Regions from separate parts of the Mesorhizobium sp. 128a genome, predicted to be linked through region 1. Evidence: predicted binding sites of a transcription regulator. Region 1 holds the regulator's gene; each other region holds the start of a gene.
The links. Region 1 encodes PhoB, which activates phosphate uptake and scavenging genes when phosphate is short. Its sites were predicted from a motif close to TGTCATNNANCTGTCAT; they were not measured.
Positions count from the first base shown of each region.

Region 1 (4,760 bases):
GATCGGTCGCAGCGGAAAGCGGAAACGCTTGCGCTGTCGGCGCCCGTTGAACAGCGCGAACACCACGGCAAGGCAGGCGACGATGCCGACGACCCAGCTCCAGGTCGCGCCGATCGATCCGGCGGGACCGCCACCCATCAGCTGGAAGGTGGCATCGAGAGGGGCCACGGTCTGGCCGCTGGTCACCCACCAGGCCGCACCGCGCCAGACCAGCAGGCCGCCGAGCGTGACGATGAAGGCCGGCACTTCGAGATAGGCGATGATGAAACCCTGGAAGGCGCCGATGAGAAGGCCGACCGCCAGGCCGATCGCCAGCGCCAGCACCCAGATCCAGGGATTGCCAAGCTCAAGCCCGACAAAACGCACCAGGAAATGCACCTGCGCGAAGCCCATGACCATGCCGATCACCCCTTCGGCCGATCCAACCGACAGATCGATGTTGCGCATGACGATGACCAGCACCATGCCGGAGGCCATGATGGCGACCGCTGATGTCTGCACCGACAGGTTCCACAGATTTCGCGGTGTCAGAAAAAGACCGCCCGACAGGATGTGCAGGCCGACCCAGATGACCACCAGCGCGCCGACCATGCCGAGCATTCGGGTGTCGATCTCCGTCGCCTTCAGGAAGCGCGCGACCGCGCCGAGTTCCGACGCGCGCGCGGTGTCGGCCTGCGAAGTCGAGGTCGTGTCGGTCATGATGTCCTCCCAGCGGCTTGCCGTCTGACGCGGATGCCGGACCACAGCCTAGAAGTTAGCCGCCCGCGGCGGAAACACAAATTGCCTTGAAAAAACGCCGCGGCCTGTCAGCCGCGGCGTTACTTTACTTGAAGTCGGCAGATCAGTTGCAGGCAGCGACGCTGCCGGCGGCGACACCCGCGCAGACTTCCTCCTTCTTGATCCAGCCGGCGTCGATGACGACGTTGAGGTTGTCCTTGGTAATCGCAACCGGGGTCAGGAACAGCGACTTGACGGTGTTGCCGCCAGGCGTGGTGAAGTCCTTGGCGCCGGCAATGTCGCCGGTCTTCTTGCCGTCGGCGAGCTGCGAGGCGATCTCGGCGGCGTTCTTGCCGAGTTCGCGCGCATCCTTCCACACCGACACGGTCTGCGTACCGAGCGCGATGCGGTTCAGCGCGGCATGGTCGCCGTCCTGGCCCGAGACCGGGACGGTTCCGGCCAGGCCCTGCGCCGTCAGCGCGGCGACGACGCCGCCGGCGGTACCGTCATTGGCCGCGACCACGGCATCGACCTTGTTGTCGTTGGCGGTCAGGAACTGTTCCATGTTCTTCTGGGCGTTGGCCGGCAGCCAGCCATCCGTGTAGGCCTCGCCGACATTCTTGACCTTGCCGGAATCGATGGCTTCCTTGAGCACTTCCATCGAGCCCGAGAACAGGAAATCGGCATTCGGGTCGGAACCCGAGCCCTTGATGAAGAGGTAGTTGCCTTCAGGCTTCGCCTTGAACACTTCGCGGGCCTGCATGCGGCCGACTTCCTTGTTGTCGAAGGTCAGGTAGAAGACGTCCTTGTTCTCGATCAGGCGATCATAGCCGACAACCGGGATGCCTTCGTCCAGCGCCTTCTGCACCGCCGGGCCGATAGCCGAGGCGTCCTGCGCCAGGATGATCAGCGAGTTGGCGCCCTGCGAGATCAGGCTTTCGACGTCGGTCAACTGCTTGCCGGGATTGGACTGCGCGTCGGCGGAAATGTACTTGTCGCCGGCCGCCTCGATCGCCGCCTTCATCGCCGCTTCGTCGGTCTTCCAGCGCTCTTCCTGGAAGTTCGACCACGACACGCCGATGACCTTGTCCTTCGCCTGCGCGACCGACACCAGCGTCAGCGACATGGCGACACCCGCCAGCATGGCGGCTGCAAATCTGTTCATGATAATCCTCCCTGCGCCGCGCGCGGCGCGACAAAACTGGCCCGAAGGCCGGCACACAGAAGCTCTATTTTTTCGAGCCTCGAAAAAATACTGATCCAACGGCGAGACGCTGTCAACATCGATTCTGATGGAATCTGATGGCCTCAGTGAATTTTTTCGAGACTCGCAATAAACAATGACAGGGCGGCCTGCTTCTGCCAATATTTGCTGGTGTCACCGACCGCCTTCACTATCATGAGGCGGGAGGAGGACCGGGAGGAAACAAGAAAGATGTCGGTTGGAATCCGCCACGACGATCTGCGCCGTCGCAACCGCGCGATGGTGATTTCGGCCGTGCGCCGGGCCGGCCAGCCGTCGCGCACCGAGATCGCGGCGACCACCGGCCTCAGCCATTCGACTATATCGGCAATCTCGTCCGACCTGATTGCGGAAGGCATCCTGGCCGAGAGCAAGGCAGGCGAGACCGGAGCGCTGAAACGCGGCCGGCCGCAAGTCGGCCTGGGCCTCAATCCGGAAGCGGCGGCGGTGATGACCGTGGTGCTGTCGCTTAATTTCCTTTCCGTCACCGTCATCGACTATGCCGGCCAGGTGGTCGCCGAGGAGCAGCGCCGGCTGGATACGTTGACCATGCCGCGCGACGAGCTGATCGGCGAATGCACGGCAATCGTGCGGCGGCGGCTCGAGGATCCCGACCTCGATGTCCAGAGCATCGCCCGCATTGCCATGGGCATCCAGGGCATCACCGATTCGCAGGCGCGCGCCATGCTGTGGTCGCCGATCACCCCGCTGACCGACATTGCCTTCGCTGACATACTGGAAGCAGAATTCGGCATTCCGGCCACCATGGAAAACGATTGCAACATGATGGCAGTGGCGCTGCAATGGCGCCAGCCTGAGCGCTACCGCGACGATTTCATCGCCATCCTGCTGTCGCACGGCATCGGCATGGGGCTGGTGTTGAAGGGCGAACTGTTCACCGGCACGCATTCGTCGGGCGGCGAGTTCGGCCACATGATCCATCGGCCCGGCGGCGCGCTGTGCCGTTGCGGGCGGCGCGGCTGCGTCGAGGCTTATGCCGGCAACTATGCCATCTGGCGCAGCGCCAAAATGATGAGCGAGGACGCCGAACCGGTCGATGTCGGCGACGCCGACATGCGGGCGCTCGCCGCACGGGCCCGCGAGACCGATGGCCCGGAGCGGGAAGCCTACCGCAAGGCCGGCGAGGCGCTCGGCTTCGGCCTCGGCAGCCTGTTCGCGCTGATCGATCCGGCACCGGTCGCCATGGTCGGCGTCAGCGCCGCCGCCTTCGATCTGATCGAACCGGCATTGCGCGAAGCGATTGCCCAGACCGCCGGCGGCCAGCACTCGAAGTCAATCTCCTTCGACACCGAGCCCAACGAGCTGCCGCTGATCCGCGAAGGCTGCGCCATGCGCGCGCTGACCTTTGTCGACCAGGAGATTTTCGCGCCGGGCGTGCAGGCGCGAGCGGGCGCTGGAAAGAGCGTTGCCTGATCAGTCTTCCCTGATCGCATACCCCGCACCACGGATGGTGCGGATCACATCCGGCATGCGGCCATTGTTGACCGCCTTGCGCAAGCGCCCGACATGCACGTCGACCGTGCGCTCGTCGATATAGATCGTCTCGCCCCAGACATTGTCGAGCAACTGGCTGCGCGAGAACACACGGCCGGGATGGCGCATCATGAATTCGAGCAGCCGGAACTCGGTCGGCCCCAGCCGTATCTCGCTCTTCTTGCGGTAGACGCGGTGCGACTCGCGGTCGAGCACGATGTCGCCGACCTTGAGCACGCTGGACAGCACTTCGGGCTTGGCGCGGCGCAGCAGCGCCTTCACCCGCGCCATGAACTCCGGCGTCGAGAACGGCTTGACCAGATAATCGTCGGCACCGGTGGAAAGGCCGCGCACGCGGTCGCTCTCTTCGCCGCGCGCGGTCAGCATGATGATCGGCAGCCGCTCGGTCTCGGGCCGCATCCTGAGCCGGCGGCACAGCTCGATGCCGGACACCGCCGGCACCATCCAGTCGAGCACCAAGAGATCCGGCACGTTTTCCTGCAGCCGGATTTCGGCCTCGTCGCCGCGTGTAACCACCTCGACCTGGTAGCCTTCGGATTCGAGGTTGTAGCGGAGCAGCACGCCCAGCGGCTCCTCATCCTCCACGACCATGATGCGTGGCGCAATCATCAGCAGTTCACCTTTATCAGGGCGATGTGGCCATCGCCGTTTCGTCCTGCTTCGGGCGATTGGCGGGCAATTGCTGGCCGGTCAGCACATAATACGCATTTTCGGCGATGTTGGTGACATGATCGCCGATGCGCTCCAGGTTCTTGGCGCAGAACAGGAGATGCGTGCAGGCCGTGATGTTGCGCGGGTCTTCCATCATGTAGGTCAAGAGCTCGCGGAACACCGAGGTGTATTTGACGTCGATGCGCTCGTCCTCATTCCTGAGTTTCGCCAGCGCTGCAGCATCGGCGGCAGCATATTCCTCGACAACGCCCTGCACCTGGATCAGCACCAGTTGCGCCATCGCGTCGATGGAGTGCGACAGGTCGCGCGGCGTGACGCTGAGGCCGACGGTGCCGACGCGCTTGGCGATGTTTTTGGCAAGGTCGCCGATGCGCTCGAGGTCGCCGGCCATGCGGATCGAGCCGACCACGGCGCGCAGATCGTTGGCCACCGGCTGGCGTTTAGCGATCAGCGTGATGGCGCGGTCGTCGAGCTCGCGCTGGCGCGCGTCCATGATGGCGTCGTCGGAAACGACGCGCTGCGCCAGCGCATTGTCCGAAGTGAGCAGCGCCTTGGTCGAGCCGCTGACCATCGAGCCGGCCAGATCGCCCATGTCGCGGATCAGCTTGCTGAT
Region 1 is NZ_JBSPKY010000002.1:224,063-228,822, forward strand. Features, by position in the region: gene ACWTU9_RS04740 (sugar ABC transporter permease) at 1-699, opposite strand, end outside; gene xylF (D-xylose ABC transporter substrate-binding protein) at 842-1,882, opposite strand; gene ACWTU9_RS04750 (ROK family protein) at 2,153-3,394, shown strand; gene phoB (phosphate regulon transcriptional regulator PhoB) at 3,395-4,084, opposite strand; gene phoU (phosphate signaling complex protein PhoU) at 4,101-4,760, opposite strand, start outside.

Region 2 (4,760 bases), on a different contig from region 1:
GGCCCACATCGTGCCGGAATGGTACTTCCTGCCGTTCTACGCGATCCTGCGCGCCATCACCTTCAACATCGGACCTATCAATTCCAAGCTCGGCGGCGTGCTGTGCATGTTCGGCGCCATCGTCATGCTGTTCCTGGTACCGTGGCTCGATACCTCGAAGGTTCGCTCGGCGGTCTACCGGCCCTGGTACAAGCTGTTCTTCTGGCTCTTCGTGGCCGACGCGGTCCTTCTGGGATGGCTGGGCTCGCAGCCGGCGGAAGGCGGCGGTCTGTTGACCCTCATGATAGGTGAAGTCTCGGGCAACTACGTTGGCTACGCTCAAGCGGCGACGCTGTTCTACTTCGCCTTTTTCCTCGTCATCCTGCCGGTGCTCGGCCTGATCGAGACGCCGCGCAGGCTGCCGAATTCGATCACCGAAGCGGTGCTGGAGAAGAACAAAGGTGCCGGTGGCGGACATCCGGCAGGTGCGAATGCCGCGCCGGAAACCAAGGGCTGAGCGAGAATCTAAGGGGATTTGGCATGAAAAAGATTCTCACCTCGCTCGCCTTGCTTGGCCTGTTTGCTGGCGGCATCGGTGCCGTCGGGAGCGTGGCGATGGCCGCTGAAGAGGCGCATAACGCGGCCGCGCCGACGCATTTCCCGATCGACGAACCGAAGGAAATGGACTGGAGCTTTGCCGGCCCGTTCGGCACCTACGACAAGGCGCAGCTGCAGCGCGGCCTGAAGGTCTACAAGGAAGTCTGCTCGGCCTGCCACTCGATGAACCTGGTCGCGTTCCGCACGCTCGAAGGCCTCGGTTATTCGGAGGCGCAGGTAAAATCCTTTTCCGCCGAATACACCATCCATGACGGTCCCAACGATGCCGGCGACATGTTCGACCGTCCGGGCAAGCCGTCCGACCATTTCCCGGCGCCGTTCGCCAATGAAGAGGCGGCTGCCGCCTCCAACGGTGGCGCTGCTCCGCCCGATATGTCGCTGCTGGCCAAGGCGCGCGGCGTCGAGCGCGGCTTCCCGCGCTTCGTCTTCGACATCTTCACCCAATATGCCCAGGGCGGCCCGGACTACATCCATTCGCTGCTGACCGGTTACGACCAGACGCCGCCGGCCGGCATGGTGATCCCGGAAGGCACCCACTACAACCCGTACTTCATGTCCGGCGTGTCACTGAAGATGCCGAAGCCGCTCTCCGACGGCCAGGTCACCTATGATGACGGCTCGCCGCAGACGATCGACCAGTATTCGCGCGACGTCTCGGCCTTCCTGATGTGGGCCGCCGAGCCGCATATGGAAGACCGCAAGAAGACCGGCTTCCGCGTGCTTGTGTTCCTGCTTCTGTTCGGCGCCCTGGTCTATCTGACCAAGCGCAAGGTTTGGGAAGGCGTGGCGCACTAAGGCTGCGCAGCATGCGAGATCAAAAGAGGGCCCCGAAAGGCGTCCTTTTTGTATTTCGGCAGGTGGACGTGTCACATGGCCGTCACCCCTTGGGACGATCCTGCCTTGCCCTCATCAAAGGATCGCACCTATGAAAAGATATGCATCGCTCGCGGCGGGCTTCCTGCTGCTCGTTACTGGTTCCGTCGCCCTTGCCGATGACGCCCAGCCTTTCGTCACCAACAAGGACATCGACCTCACGATGATCCTGCCGCCGCCGCCGGCCAACGATTCGGCCGAGACCAAGGCCGAGCTCGGCGCGGTGCTGACGCTGCAGGTGACGCGCACACCAGAGATGGTGGCGAGCGCCGTCGCTGACGCCGAGGAGAATGTCTGGCGCTTCGCCGATGTCATGGGTCCGAACTTCAACAAGGACAAGCTGCCGAAATTCGGCGCCTTCTTTGATCGCGTGTTGGCCACCGAGGGCGCCGTGGTCGACCCGGCCAAGGATGTCTGGAAGCGTCCGCGTCCGCATCAACTCAGCGACCTCGTCAAGCCCGTGGTCAAGCTTTCGAGCTCCGGGTCCTGGCCTTCCGGCCACGCCACGGTCGGCACCATGATGGGCATCATCCTGGCCGACATGGTGCCGGAGAAACGCGCAGAGATCATGGCGCGTGCGGCGCAGTATGCCCACAACCGTGTGGTCGGCGGCATCCACTACCCGTCCGACGTCGAGATGGGCAGGATTTCCGGCAGTGTGATTGCCGCGGTCCTGCTCAACCGCGATGACTTCAAGGCCGAATACGATGTGGCCAAAGCGGAGCTGCGTTCCGACTTAGGCATGTAGACCGCTTCTCAGCAGCCGATTTCGACACAAAGGGGCGCCTTGGGCGCCCCTTTCCTGTTCATGGCCAGGTTTGTGGGGTCGTTCGACAAATGGTGCGTTGGCACGGCGGCGTCCGGTTGATATTCGACGCAGCGAAAGGCGGACGCCTGTGCCGCCATGAGAATGGAATCGATGATGCGGCTCAAGGACTGTCACAACTTTTCCGACTTCCGGCGCATGGCGCAGCAGCGGCTGCCGGGGCCGATCTTCAACTACATCGACGGCGCCGCGGACGACGAGGTCACCTATCGCCGCAACACCGAGAGTTTCGAGCGCTGCGACCTCGTTCCCAACGTGTTGCGCGGAGTGAGCGAGATCGACATGTCGGTAACGGTGATGGGCCAGAAACTGGCAATGCCCGTCTATTGCTCGCCGACCGCCTTGCAGCGGCTGTTCCATCATCAGGGCGAGCGCGCGGTGGCCAAGGCTTCGGCCAAGTTCGGCACCATGTTCGGCGTTTCCTCGCTCGGCACCGTCAGCCTTGAGGAAGCGCGCAAGATCAGCAGCAGTCCGCAGGTCTACCAGTTCTATTTCCACAGGGATCGCGGCCTCAACCGGGCGATGATGCAGCGGGCCAAGGCGGTGGGTGTCGAGGTGATGATGCTAACCGTCGACAGCATCACCGGAGGCAACCGCGAGCGCGACAAGCGCACCGGCTTTGCCATTCCCTTCAAGCTCAACCTTGCCGGCATGCTGCAGTTCGCGCTCAAGCCGGGCTGGGCGATCAACTATTTCACCCATGAGGGGTTCAAGCTGCCGCAGCTCGACGAGCATGTCGATATGGGCGGCGGCACGATGTCGATCAGCCGCTACTTCACCGAGATGCTTGATCCGTCGATGACGTGGGACGATGTCGCCGAGATGGTCAGACTGTGGGGAGGCCCGTTCTGCCTCAAGGGCGTCATGTCGGTGGAGGACGCCAAACGCGCCGTCGAGATCGGCTGCAGCGGCATCGTGCTGTCGAACCATGGCGGCAGGCAGCTGGACGGCTCAAGGGCGGCGTTCGACCAGCTGGCCGAGATCGTCGATGCCGTCGGCGACCAAATAGACGTCATCATGGATGGCGGCGTGCAGCGCGGCACGCATGTGCTGAAGGCTCTGTCGCTCGGGGCCAAAGCTGTCGGCGTCGGGCGCTACTATCTGTTTCCGCTGGCGGCCGCCGGCCAACCCGGGGTCGAACGGGCGCTCGAGCAGATGCGGGTCGAGATCGAGCGCGGCATGAAGCTGATGGGCTGCAGTTCGATCGAACAATTGTCGCGCAACAATCTCCGTTTCAGGTAATCTCGGCTCATGAAATCCTCACTCGAAGACACGCTGCTCGCCGCGATCCGCACCATTCCGGACTATCCGAAGCCCGGCATCCTGTTTCGCGACATCACCACTTTGCTCGGCAATGCGCGTGCCTTCCGCCGCGCCATCGACGAACTGGTGCATCCCTATGCCGGCCAGAAGATCGACAAGATCGCCGGCATCGAGGCGCGCGGTTTCATCCTTGGCGGCGCCGTGGCGCACCAGCTTTCAGCCGGCTTCGTGCCGATCCGCAAGAAGGGCAAATTGCCTTACGAGACGGTGCGCGTCGCCTACAGCCTGGAATACGGGCTGGACGAGATGGAGATGCACAAGGACGGTGTTGCACCGGGTGAGAAGGTGATCCTGGTCGACGATTTGATCGCCACCGGCGGCACGGCGGAGGCGGCGGTGAAGCTTCTGAGACAGATCGGCGCCGACATCCTTGCCGCCTGCTTCGTCATCGACCTGCCGGACCTTGGCGGGCGCGCCAAGCTGGAAGCGCTGGGCGTTCCGGTGCGGACGCTGATCGGGTTTGAGGGACATTGAGCAGGTCTTCCCTTCTCCCCCTGTGGGAGAAGGTGGCCGAGCGAAGCTCGGTCGGATGAGGGGTGTTCCAGGGAACGCCAACGTCTCACTCGGTCACGCACCCCTCATTCGTCTTGCCGCTGCGCGGCAATCCACCTTCTCCCGCAGGGGGAGGAGGAAGAGGCGCTACTAAGCTTTCACCAGCACCGCGCTGTCGAACTCGAGCACCTTGTCCGTCGAATCGAAAGCATCCGCGCGCAGTGCCAGCACCCGCCATCCTGGGCGCGACGAGATCGGGCGATGCGACAATGCCGTGCGCGTGAAGCTGACGGTTTCCCCGGCATAGACCGGTTTCAGCCATTTCAGGTTCTTGAAGCCGGGCGAGGGGCCGAATTCCGGCACCGGGCCGGGGCCGGTCCAGCCTTCGGTGTCCATGCGGGTTTGGAGGTTCAGCTTCATCCAGGTAGCGGCGGTGTGCCAGCCCGACGCGCAGAGGCCGCCGAGCACGCTGCTCCTGGCTGCTTCCTCGTCGACATGAAAGGGCTGCGGATCGTATTTCCGGGCGAAGGCCTTGATCGCCTCCGGCTCGAATGTATAGGAGCCGAGAGCGACGGTGACGCCGATGCCGAAGAACTCGTCGAGGGTCACGCCATGGCCTCACGGGTCTGGAACATACAGGTGTTCTCGA
Region 2 is NZ_JBSPKY010000005.1:138,177-142,936, forward strand. Features, by position in the region: gene ACWTU9_RS11455 (cytochrome b) at 1-496, shown strand, start outside; gene ACWTU9_RS11460 (cytochrome c1) at 520-1,392, shown strand; gene ACWTU9_RS11465 (acid phosphatase) at 1,523-2,218, shown strand; gene ACWTU9_RS11470 (alpha-hydroxy acid oxidase) at 2,393-3,538, shown strand; gene ACWTU9_RS11475 (adenine phosphoribosyltransferase) at 3,548-4,093, shown strand; gene ACWTU9_RS11480 (MaoC family dehydratase) at 4,262-4,720, opposite strand; gene ACWTU9_RS11485 (MaoC family dehydratase) at 4,717-4,760, opposite strand, start outside.
Region 2: a site for PhoB is predicted at 1,462-1,478, ahead of ACWTU9_RS11465 (acid phosphatase). Genes of this name have one in related genera too.

Region 3 (4,760 bases), on a different contig from region 1:
AACTGGCCTGGCATGAAAGGCTGGAGGCGCATGCCGGTGAGCTGTTTGACACCGACCTGCCGGTGGCGCTGGTCGGCGACTACAACATCGTGCCCGAGCCACGCGACATCTACGCCACCCGCTCCTATGACGACAATGCGTTGGTGCAGCCGGAGAGCCGCGCATCGTTCCGGCGGCTGCTCGAGCAGGGCTGGACCGATGCGCTGCGCAAGAAATACCCGAAGGAAACGCTCTACACTTTCTGGGACTACCGCCGTAACCGCTGGCCGCGCGACGCTGGCTTGAGGCTCGACCACATCTTGCTGTCCAAGACACTGGCGCGCCGCCTCAAAGCTGCCGGTATCGACCGCGATATCAGGGGTGAGGACGGCGCCAGCGACCACGCGCCGGTATGGGTGGAGTTGAAGTGAGCTTGGCCGAGGCTGCGTGATCTCAACCACTTTCATACCAAGCATTTTGCCATACGCATTTCGTCGCTAGTCTCATGAACGGGTGGGCCGCGAAGTGCGCGGCCCGAGGGGAGAGCCAATGAACAGGGACAGGGCGCTTGCATTGCTCTTGCTGGCGATTGGCGTGGTCTGTTTCGCCATGCAGCGTCTGGCGCAAGGCGATGCAAGTATTGCTGCTTCCTTCGCATCCATTCGCCCAGTTGCCTTGTTCGTTGCGGGCGCGGCCTGCGTGGTCGGGGCGATCTTGTTTTTTGCCGGTGCGTTGCCGGCACCTCCGAACCACCTGTCGGGCACGCCGCTGTTCGGTCGGGTGGCGGAGGTGCAAAACCCCGGCAGGCCAAAGCTGCGGCGAACCTTCCTGGTTCTACCGGCGATTGTCGTCCTGGCGTTGCTGGCCGATCGGTTCGGCCCTTGGCGTGGTGCTGGCCCGGGCGGTGAGGTGGCCGCGCCGAAAGAGCCCGCCGAACCCAAGAGCAACGAACCGAAGGACATAGCCGGCGCGCCGGCGACGCCGCCCGCTGCGCCGACACCACCCGCGCAAGCCGCTCCGCCACCCGTACAGGCAACCAACCCGCCAGAGCCTCCGGTCCAACCGCCTTCGGCGCCGGAGCCGCCGCCCGAGGTCGCTCTTGCTCCGGCGACACCGCCGCCGGAGGCAGCACCGCCGCCGGCTCCGGCCTCGCCGCCACAAGCCGCACTTCCTTCGCCACCGGAAACCGTGGCGCCCTTGCCGCCGGCCGAACTGCCGCTGCCGACCGAGCCCGACGGCCACCGCGATGCCGTCGTCTGGCTCGCCGTGTCGGCTGACGGCCGCGATATCATGAGCGCCAGCACCGACCACATGATCAAGCTCTGGGACATCGCCGCAAGCGGCTGATCCGCAACCTCGGTGAGCACAAGGACATGGCGCGCACGGCGCTGTTCATGCCCGACCGCGCCACCGCGCTGACCGCCGGCGACGACGGCGAGATCGTGCTGCGAAAACTCGCCGACGGCATGGTGCTGCATGTCTTCTCGTCGGGCGACAATGGCGGCGTGCGCAAGCTGGCCATCAGCCCGGACGGCAAGCGCGCTGTCAGCGGTCACGACACCGGCAACGTCATCGTCTGGGACCTCGTCAACAAATCCGCGCTGCATGTGATGACCGGGCACGACTGGCCGATCAGCACGGTCGCCATCTCGCCCGACGGCACGCGCGCGCTGAGCGGCTCCATCGACGGCACGCTGAAATTCTGGGACGTCGAAAGCGGCAAGCAATTGCGCAGCTGGCACGGCCACGAGCAGGGCACCTACGGCGCCGTCTTCACCGCCGACGGCCATCACGTCATCACCGGCAGCGGCGATTACACGATCAAGCTCTGGGACCTCGACACCTTCAAGGAGGTGCGCCGCTTCGAGGGCCACGAAGGCACCGTCTATACGCTGGCGCTGTCGGCCGACGGCAAGCGCCTGGCATCCGGCTCGCTCGACGGCACGGCGCGGCTATGGGATGTCGACACCGGCAGCCAGATCGCCATGTTCGACAGCCGCACCGGTCCGATCTACGCCGTCGCCTTCGCCCCCGACGGCACGCTGCTCACCGGCGGCGACGACCGCACCATCAGGGATTGGCCGGCAACAGGCGACAGCGAAATCCTGTTCGCCGGAGCGCCGCAGTAGCGGGGGGCGTGTTGGTCGGTTGGAGCAGGCGTGCATAACGGCTGATCCCCCACACCTGGGAGAAGGCCGGCAGCCAGCTTCGTTCAATCCTGTTTCAACCGGCTTTGGACTACGCGAGAATGTGAGCGGTCCTAGCAAGATTCTGTCATACAACAGACATCGGCAGCGAATACCAAAAACTGTCTTTTACCAGTCAATTTTGGAGGTCACATATGCTTCGCCCCCTCATCGCGCTCGCCGTTACGACAAGTCTTGTCAGCGCTGCTGGCGCAGCCACGATCTATCCTCTCGACCGCGCCACCATCCTCGCCCAGTCTCCCTTCGACCTGAAGGTCGAATTCGACAAGGTCGTCACCCCCGACCAGGTCATGGTGACGATCAACGGCAAGCCGGCCGAAGAGGTCCTCGGCAAAAAGGTCGAGTTCGTGAACAAGGAAGAGGGGGTCGATGCCTCCGCCATCCTGATCCGGGCCGCCAGCATCAGCCAGCCCGGCACCTATGAGATCGAAGCCAAGGCCGGCGACGAGACCAAGTCCGTCAAATGGGATGTGTTCGGAACGTCCGCGACGCCTCGTGCCAAGAACGTCATCTTCCTGCTCGGCGACGGCCTCTCCGTCGCGCATCGCACCGGCGCGCGGATCATGTCCAAGGGCATGACCGAAGGCAAGGCGAACGGCCGGCTCAACATGGACGATCTCGACCATATGGCCTTCATCGGCACGTCATCGACGAACGCCATCGCCACCGACAGCGCCAACACGATGTCGGCCTACATGACCGGCCACAAGACGGCGGTGAACGCGCTCGGCGTCTATGCCGACCGCACCAAGCCGAGCCAGGATGACCCGAAGGTCGAGACCATCGCCGAGGCTCTGCGGCGCACCGGCAAGAAGTCGATCGGCGTCGTCTCGACGGCCGAGGTCGAGGACGCCACCCCCGCAGCCGTCGTCTCCCATACGCGCAGCCGCAGCGACAAGGCCGACATCGTCGGCATGTTTTATCAGACGCAGCCTGACGTCATCCTCGGCGGCGGCTCCGCCTATTTCCTGCCGCAGAGCACGGCCGGCTCCAAGCGCAAGGACGACACCGACTACGTCGCAAAATTCCGGGATGCCGGATACGCCCTTGCCACCGACAAAACCGAACTCGAGGCCGCGTCCAAGACCAACACCGGCAAGATCCTCGGCCTGTTCCACACCGGCAACATGGACGTCACGCTCGACCGCGATTTCCTCAAGAAGGGCACTGTGGAAACCTTCCCCAATCAGCCGGGCCTGGTCGAAATGACCAATGTCGCGCTCGGTGAACTGTCGAAAAACCCGGACGGCTTCTTCCTGATGGTCGAAGGCGCCTTGATCGACAAGATGTCGCATCCGATGGACTGGGAGCGCTCCATGGTCGAGGTCATCGAGTTCGACAAGGCGGTCGGCGTTGCCATGGAATTCGCCAAGACCCACCCCGACACCATGATCGTCGTCACCGGCGACCACACCCACAGCGTCTCCATCTTTGGCACCATCGACGACAACAAGCCGGGTCCGGAGATGCGCGACAAGGTCGGGGTCTATGCCGACGCGGGCTTCCCGAATTACGAGGACAAGAATGGCGACGGCTATCCCGACAGCGTCGATGTCTCGCGCCGTCTGGCGATCTTCGGCGCCAACTTCCCCGACTATTACGAGACCTTCCGTCCGAAGCTCGACGGCCCGTTCGTGCCGACGGTGCAGAACGAGGCCAAGGAATACGTCGCCAACGAGAAGTACAAGGACGTACCCGGCGCCGTGCTGCGCAAAGGCAATTTGCCGAAGAACGCCGAAAGCGCCGTTCATGCCGTCGATGACGTCGTGCTGCAGGCCACCGGCCCAGGCGCCGAAGGCTTCAAGGGCTACATGGAAGAGAGCGACGTTTACCGCGTGCTGGCCGATGCCTTGGGACTTGCGCCGGCGACGAACTGAGCCGCGCGGGCTATGATTGATTCCGGCCGCTCCATTCGCTTTCGCAGGGCTGCGGATGAAGCGGGCCGGGACGGCGGTTCGGGCGCTGACGGCGCCCGGGCCTGACAAGGAGGACTGCGGATCATGGCGTGCAGACCGATTACCCGCCGCGGCACGCTGCTCGGTTCGGCTGCGGTCTGTTTTTCCTGGGCTTTGCGCGCCGCGTCCGCAGCCGCCGCGCCGCTCACCTTCGATGACCTCTACGGCAAGATCGGCGTGCTCGGCATGACCTTCTCCGACAAAGTCAAAAGCCTTGCCGGCCAGGACGTCACAATGCAGGGTTTCATGGCGCCGCCGCTGAAAGCCGAGGCGAAATTCTTCGTCCTGACCGAGATACCGATGGCGCTGTGTCCGTTCTGCTCGTCCGACGCCGACTGGCCCGACAACATCGTCGTCATCTATCTCGACCAGGCGCAAACCTTCGAACAGGCAAACGCCCTCATTGAAGTGGCAGGCAGGCTGGAAACCGGCTCCTGGACCGACCCAGAAACCGGCTTCGTCAGCCTTTTGCGCATCGTCGACGCGCATTTCCGCCGGGCGTAGCGATCATGCTTGGCCTGTCCGTCCGCGATTTGCGGGTTTCCTTCCGCGACCTTGAGAAGCCTGCGCTCACTGTGCCCGCGCTGGACATCCGACCTGGTGAAAAAGTCGCCGTCAC
Region 3 is NZ_JBSPKY010000011.1:106,441-111,200, forward strand. Features, by position in the region: gene xth (exodeoxyribonuclease III) at 1-410, shown strand, start outside; gene ACWTU9_RS19090 (WD40 repeat domain-containing protein) at 529-1,326, shown strand; gene ACWTU9_RS19095 (WD40 repeat domain-containing protein) at 1,353-2,108, shown strand; gene ACWTU9_RS19100 (alkaline phosphatase) at 2,321-4,063, shown strand; gene ACWTU9_RS19105 (hypothetical protein) at 4,187-4,645, shown strand; gene ACWTU9_RS19110 (ABC transporter ATP-binding protein) at 4,651-4,760, shown strand, end outside.
Region 3: a site for PhoB is predicted at 2,252-2,268, ahead of ACWTU9_RS19100 (alkaline phosphatase). Genes of this name have one in related genera too.

Region 4 (4,760 bases), on a different contig from region 1:
GGGTTGCGACGCCGTCGGCGCCAAACCACTCGACCGTTTCGCGCCAGCGCACGCGGCCGGTGATCTGCTCGACCAGGCGCCGCGCGATTTCGTCGGGCTCGCTGGTCGGGGTCACGGTGACGTTGGAGACGACGGGCACCACCGGTGCATTCCTGGTCACGCCCGCCAGGGCCTCGCGCATGACATTGGCCGCCGGCGCCATCAGCGCCGAATGGAAGGGCGCGGAGACCTGCAGCATCAGCGCCCGCTTGGCACCCTTTTCGGTGCACAGTTTCGCGGCGAGTTCCACTGCCGCCTTGGCGCCGGAGATCACCAGTTGGCCGCCGCCATTGTCGTTGGCAATCTGGCAGACCTTGCCGGACCCTGCGGCGGCTTCGGTGCAAGCGGCTTCGACATCGGGCTGTTCCAGGCCGATGATCGCCGCCATGGCGCCCTCGCCGGCCGGCACCGCCGCCTGCATGGCATTGCCGCGGATGCGCAGCAGCCGGGCCGCATCGGCGACCGAGACGAAGCCGGCGGCCGCAAGGGCGGAGTATTCGCCGAGCGAATGGCCGGCAACATAGGCAACCTTGTCCTTCAGCGAAAAGCCGCCCGCTTCCAGAGCCCGCACCGCTGCCAGCGACACCGCCATCAGCGCCGGCTGGGCATTGGCGGTCAGGGTCAGCGTCTCTTCCGGGCCTTCCCAGATCAATTTCGACAGCTTTTCACCCAACGCATCATCGACTTCCTCGAAGACCCTGCGCGCCTCGGGGAAGGCGTCGGCGAGGTCCCTGCCCATGCCGACAGCCTGGCTGCCCTGTCCCGGAAAGGTGAATGCAACGGCCATATGGGCTCTCTCCAGCGGCTGATTTTTCCTGCCTGTGACGCAAGGCGGACCGCCAAGTCAAGCCCGCTGGCGGCATTTCGACCCTTGTTCGAGGCGGGAGCCAGCCCCCGAGTCCCTGTTCCGACAGGCTTTTTGCCGATCACTCCTGATGAAAACCGCTCACGAATCGTTTGCTGGCTCTTCTTATTTCCGCCACAGGCGCTAGCATTTGGATGACAGTTCTATGACAGAACGGTGACGCGAGTGGAAAAACGCGTTGCTTGGGCCGGGGGAAGAAAAGTGGCAAGGATCAGGAAGGGCGCGGCCGTACCCGCGCCACAGTTCTTGGAAGACGATCCGTCCACCGGCTACCTGCCGGGGCGCAGATGGCCTGTCATCCGCTACGGTCTTGCCACTCTGCTTGCCTCCGCCGTCCTGGTTTTCGCCATCGAATGGATCGTGCGCGGCGATTTCTTCGGCACGGTCGACTTCTTCCTGCAGCCCTTCAAGCCGGGCTGGACCACCATCATCGTCTTTGCGCTGGTGCTGATCGGACTGGACGCCGTGCTCGGCCGCAGCCACCAGAGCCTGATGATCGTGGCGCCGCTGACACTGGCGCTGGCCTTTGTCGGGCACCAGAAGTCGCATTATCTAGGCGATCCGCTCTACCCGACCGATTTCCTCTATTCGCGCCAGATCATGGCATTGATGCCGCTGCTGGTGCGCGAGCGCCCCTGGACGGCGCTCGCCATGGCCGTCGGCATCGTCGCCGGACTGTCGTTGCTGATCTATGGCTGGCGGCTATGGCGCCGCAAAGTGCCGATCCTCAGCCGCAAGGGGCGGCTGGCGCGGCTGACGCTGGCAGTACCGCTGCTCGCCTTCTTCGTCTCGATCATGGACTACGCCACCTTCTCGTGGACCCGCGACCGGCTGCAGATCATCCCGATCATGTGGGACCAGAAGGAGAACTACGCCTCCAACGGCTTTGCCCTGGCTTTCGCGCTCAACGTGCCGATGGCGCATGTCTCCGCACCGGCCGGTTACTCCGACAAGGCAATCGACGCGATCGACAGGCCGGATGTGACAGCCTCGGTGCCGGATGAGAGACCCGACATCATCATCGTCATGAGCGAATCCTTCTGGGATCCGACCAAGCTGCCCGGCGTCACCATCACGCCCGACCCCATCCCCAATGTGCGGGCTTTGCGCTCGGGCTATATGTTCTCGCCCGAATTCGGCGGCATGACCGCCAACATCGAATTCGAGGCGCTGACGGGCTTTTCCAATGCCTTCCTGCCGGCGGGCTCGATCCCCTATCAGCAATATGTGCGCACGCCGACGCCGTCGCTCGCGACCTTCCTGAAAAGCGAAGGCTACCGCGCGCGCGCCATCCATCCCGGCACCAACTGGTTCTGGAACCGGGGCGCGGTCTATGCCGATTTCGGCTTCAACGATTTCCGCTCGGAAGAGACGCTGCCGCCGTTGCAAAAGCGCGGGCCGCTGGCCTCAGACGCGGCAATGACCGACGAGATCATCGCAGAGGCCGACGCCAGCGAAGATCCGGTGTTCTTCTTCGCCGTCAGCCTGCAGAACCACGGCCCCTACGAGCCGTACCGCTATTACAATCCGACCCACAAGGTCGCGGCACCGATCAGCACATGGGCGCGGGAATCGCTGCTCAGCTATGCCGAGGGTTCGGCCGATGCCGACCGTGGCCTCGAGCGGCTGATCGAATGGGCGAAGAAGCGCGAGCGGCCGACCGTCATCGCCTTCTTCGGCGACCATCTGCCGCCGCTCGGCCCCGTCTATGTCGAGACTGGCTTCCTGAAAGACAATGTCGCGCCGCGCAGGGAGGCTACGCCGGAGGCCGCACTGGAGCACCACCAGACCCCGCTGATCATCTGGTCGAACCGCACCGGTCCGGCGCAGGATATGGGCGCGGTCAGCCCGGCCTTCCTGCCTTACCACATCCTGACGACGGCCGGGATCACGCACCCTTACTACACCGGCTTCCTCGGCGCGCTGCGCGAACGCTACCGTGTCGTCGACCGCAACCTTCTGCTGACGCCGTCAGGCGAAGCGACGCCCGACTGGGCGCGGCAGAAGGACATCGATCCGGCGATCAACGATTTCCGCCTGATCCAGTACGACATGATGTTCGGCAAGCGTAAGGCCGCGCCCGACTTCTTCCCCGAAACGGTGGACAAGGTCGTCGCCCATACAAGCTGAATAGACGGGGCGAGCTGACCGGACGGCGGCCGCTCAATTGCCGCCGTCCCTACGGGGCTTCACCTGACAGCGCCGAGGGCCGCTATAGCCCCGCTGGCTATGGCGGTTCACGGAAGAACAATGTCGAGGGGAACCCCGATCCTAAGCACGTCAGCACGTCTTTTGCCGAACGCCAGAACCTCACCATGCGGATGCATATGCGCCGCTTCACTCGCCTGACCAATGGCTTTTCCAAAAAGGTCGAGGCTCACGCCAACGCCGTGGCGCTGCATTCCATGTACTACAATTTTGTGCGCATCCATGCCACGTTGCGTGTGACCCGGCTATGGCGGCTGGCGTGACGGGCAAACTTTGGGAGATTGGCGACATTGTTGCGCTGGCGGAAGCGGAAGAGGCGAAGATTGACCGCAAGCGTCGGGCTTACAAGAAGCACGTTGCCACCTAAACATTCGGGGGAAGCCAATGCAAATCACGGAAATATATGCTGACGAAGTTAGCGAGACGCACTTGCGTAATGTGCCGGTGAATCTTGCGGCTCGCGACTTTGCCCCTCCATCTGCCCCCATGGGCGCGTCACCCGAAACGCCGATGACGACCGGTGTATTTCTTGAATTGCCGCCCGGATGGGACCCGCAATACCATGCGACGCCGCGCAGGCAATTGGTGGTGTTGCTCCAAGGTCACCTCAAAATCACGACCACCGACGGAACTTCAGCCGACTTCCGGCGGGGCGATGTTCTCTTGCTCAATGACAAAGACAGCAAGGGCCACCGGTCGCTAGTCCAAGGTCAAGAGGCGGTTGGCTTGCTTCTAGTTGGCATCGCAGATTGATTCACATCGACAGAATTCAGACTGACCCACCACCGCGGGCGCCCTACCCTTGCCTTCCAGCCAAATTGCTGTATAGACGCCCGCAATCTGCCGGTCCTTGCTGGGGGCTGAACGGAGGGCCGGAGGTTTTACCCAAAACCTTCGTGTGAAGCCAGAAGCGCTTCCGCCTCCCGTGTCTCCGCTCTCGACCGTCTCGAAATGCTCCTTTCTTCCCCGCCCCTTTTGGGACCAGCGGGTCAGAGAAGTTGCAGAGGCTTTTGCCGCGAGGATCCGGGAGAGAAACGAAGAAAGGCACTGAACTACTATGGCTCTATACGAACATGTGTTCCTTGCCCGGCAGGACCTCTCGCAGCAGCAGGTCGATGCGCTTGTCGAACAGTACAAGGGCGTCATCTCCGCAAATGGCGGGTCCGTCGGCCGGGTCGAGAACTGGGGACTGAAGTCCCTCACCTACCGGGTCAACAAGAACCGGAAGGCTTACTACACGCTTATGGACCTCACCTGCCCGCCGGCAGCGCTCAACGAGATGGAGCGCCAGATGGGCCTGTCCGAAGACGTGCTGCGTTTCCTGACCGTCAAGGTCGAGGCGCATGAGGAAGGCCCGTCGGCCATGATGCAGAAGCGCGAAGAGCGCTCGGAACGCGGCGGCTTCGGCGACCGCGACCGTGGCGATCGTGGCCCGCGTTCGTTCGGCGACCGTGATCGCGGCGACCGTGGCGATCGTCCGCCGCGCTCGTTCGGCGACGCCGGTGGCGATCGTGGTCCGCGCCGTCCGCGCGAAGGTGTTGAAGGGGGTGCAGAATAATGGTCGACATCAATCAGATCCCGACCCGGCGCCCGTTCCATCGCCGCCGCAAGACCTGCCCGTTCTCCGGCGCCAACGCGCCCAAGATCG
Region 4 is NZ_JBSPKY010000010.1:82,803-87,562, reverse strand. Features, by position in the region: gene fabD (ACP S-malonyltransferase) at 1-826, opposite strand, end outside; gene ACWTU9_RS17730 (LTA synthase family protein) at 1,106-3,034, shown strand; partial or broken gene ACWTU9_RS17725 (IS1 family transposase) at 3,085-3,479, shown strand; gene ACWTU9_RS17720 (hypothetical protein) at 3,497-3,865, shown strand; gene rpsF (30S ribosomal protein S6) at 4,170-4,670, shown strand; gene rpsR (30S ribosomal protein S18) at 4,670-4,760, shown strand, end outside.
Region 4: a site for PhoB is predicted at 1,039-1,055, ahead of ACWTU9_RS17730 (LTA synthase family protein). Genes of this name have one in related genera too.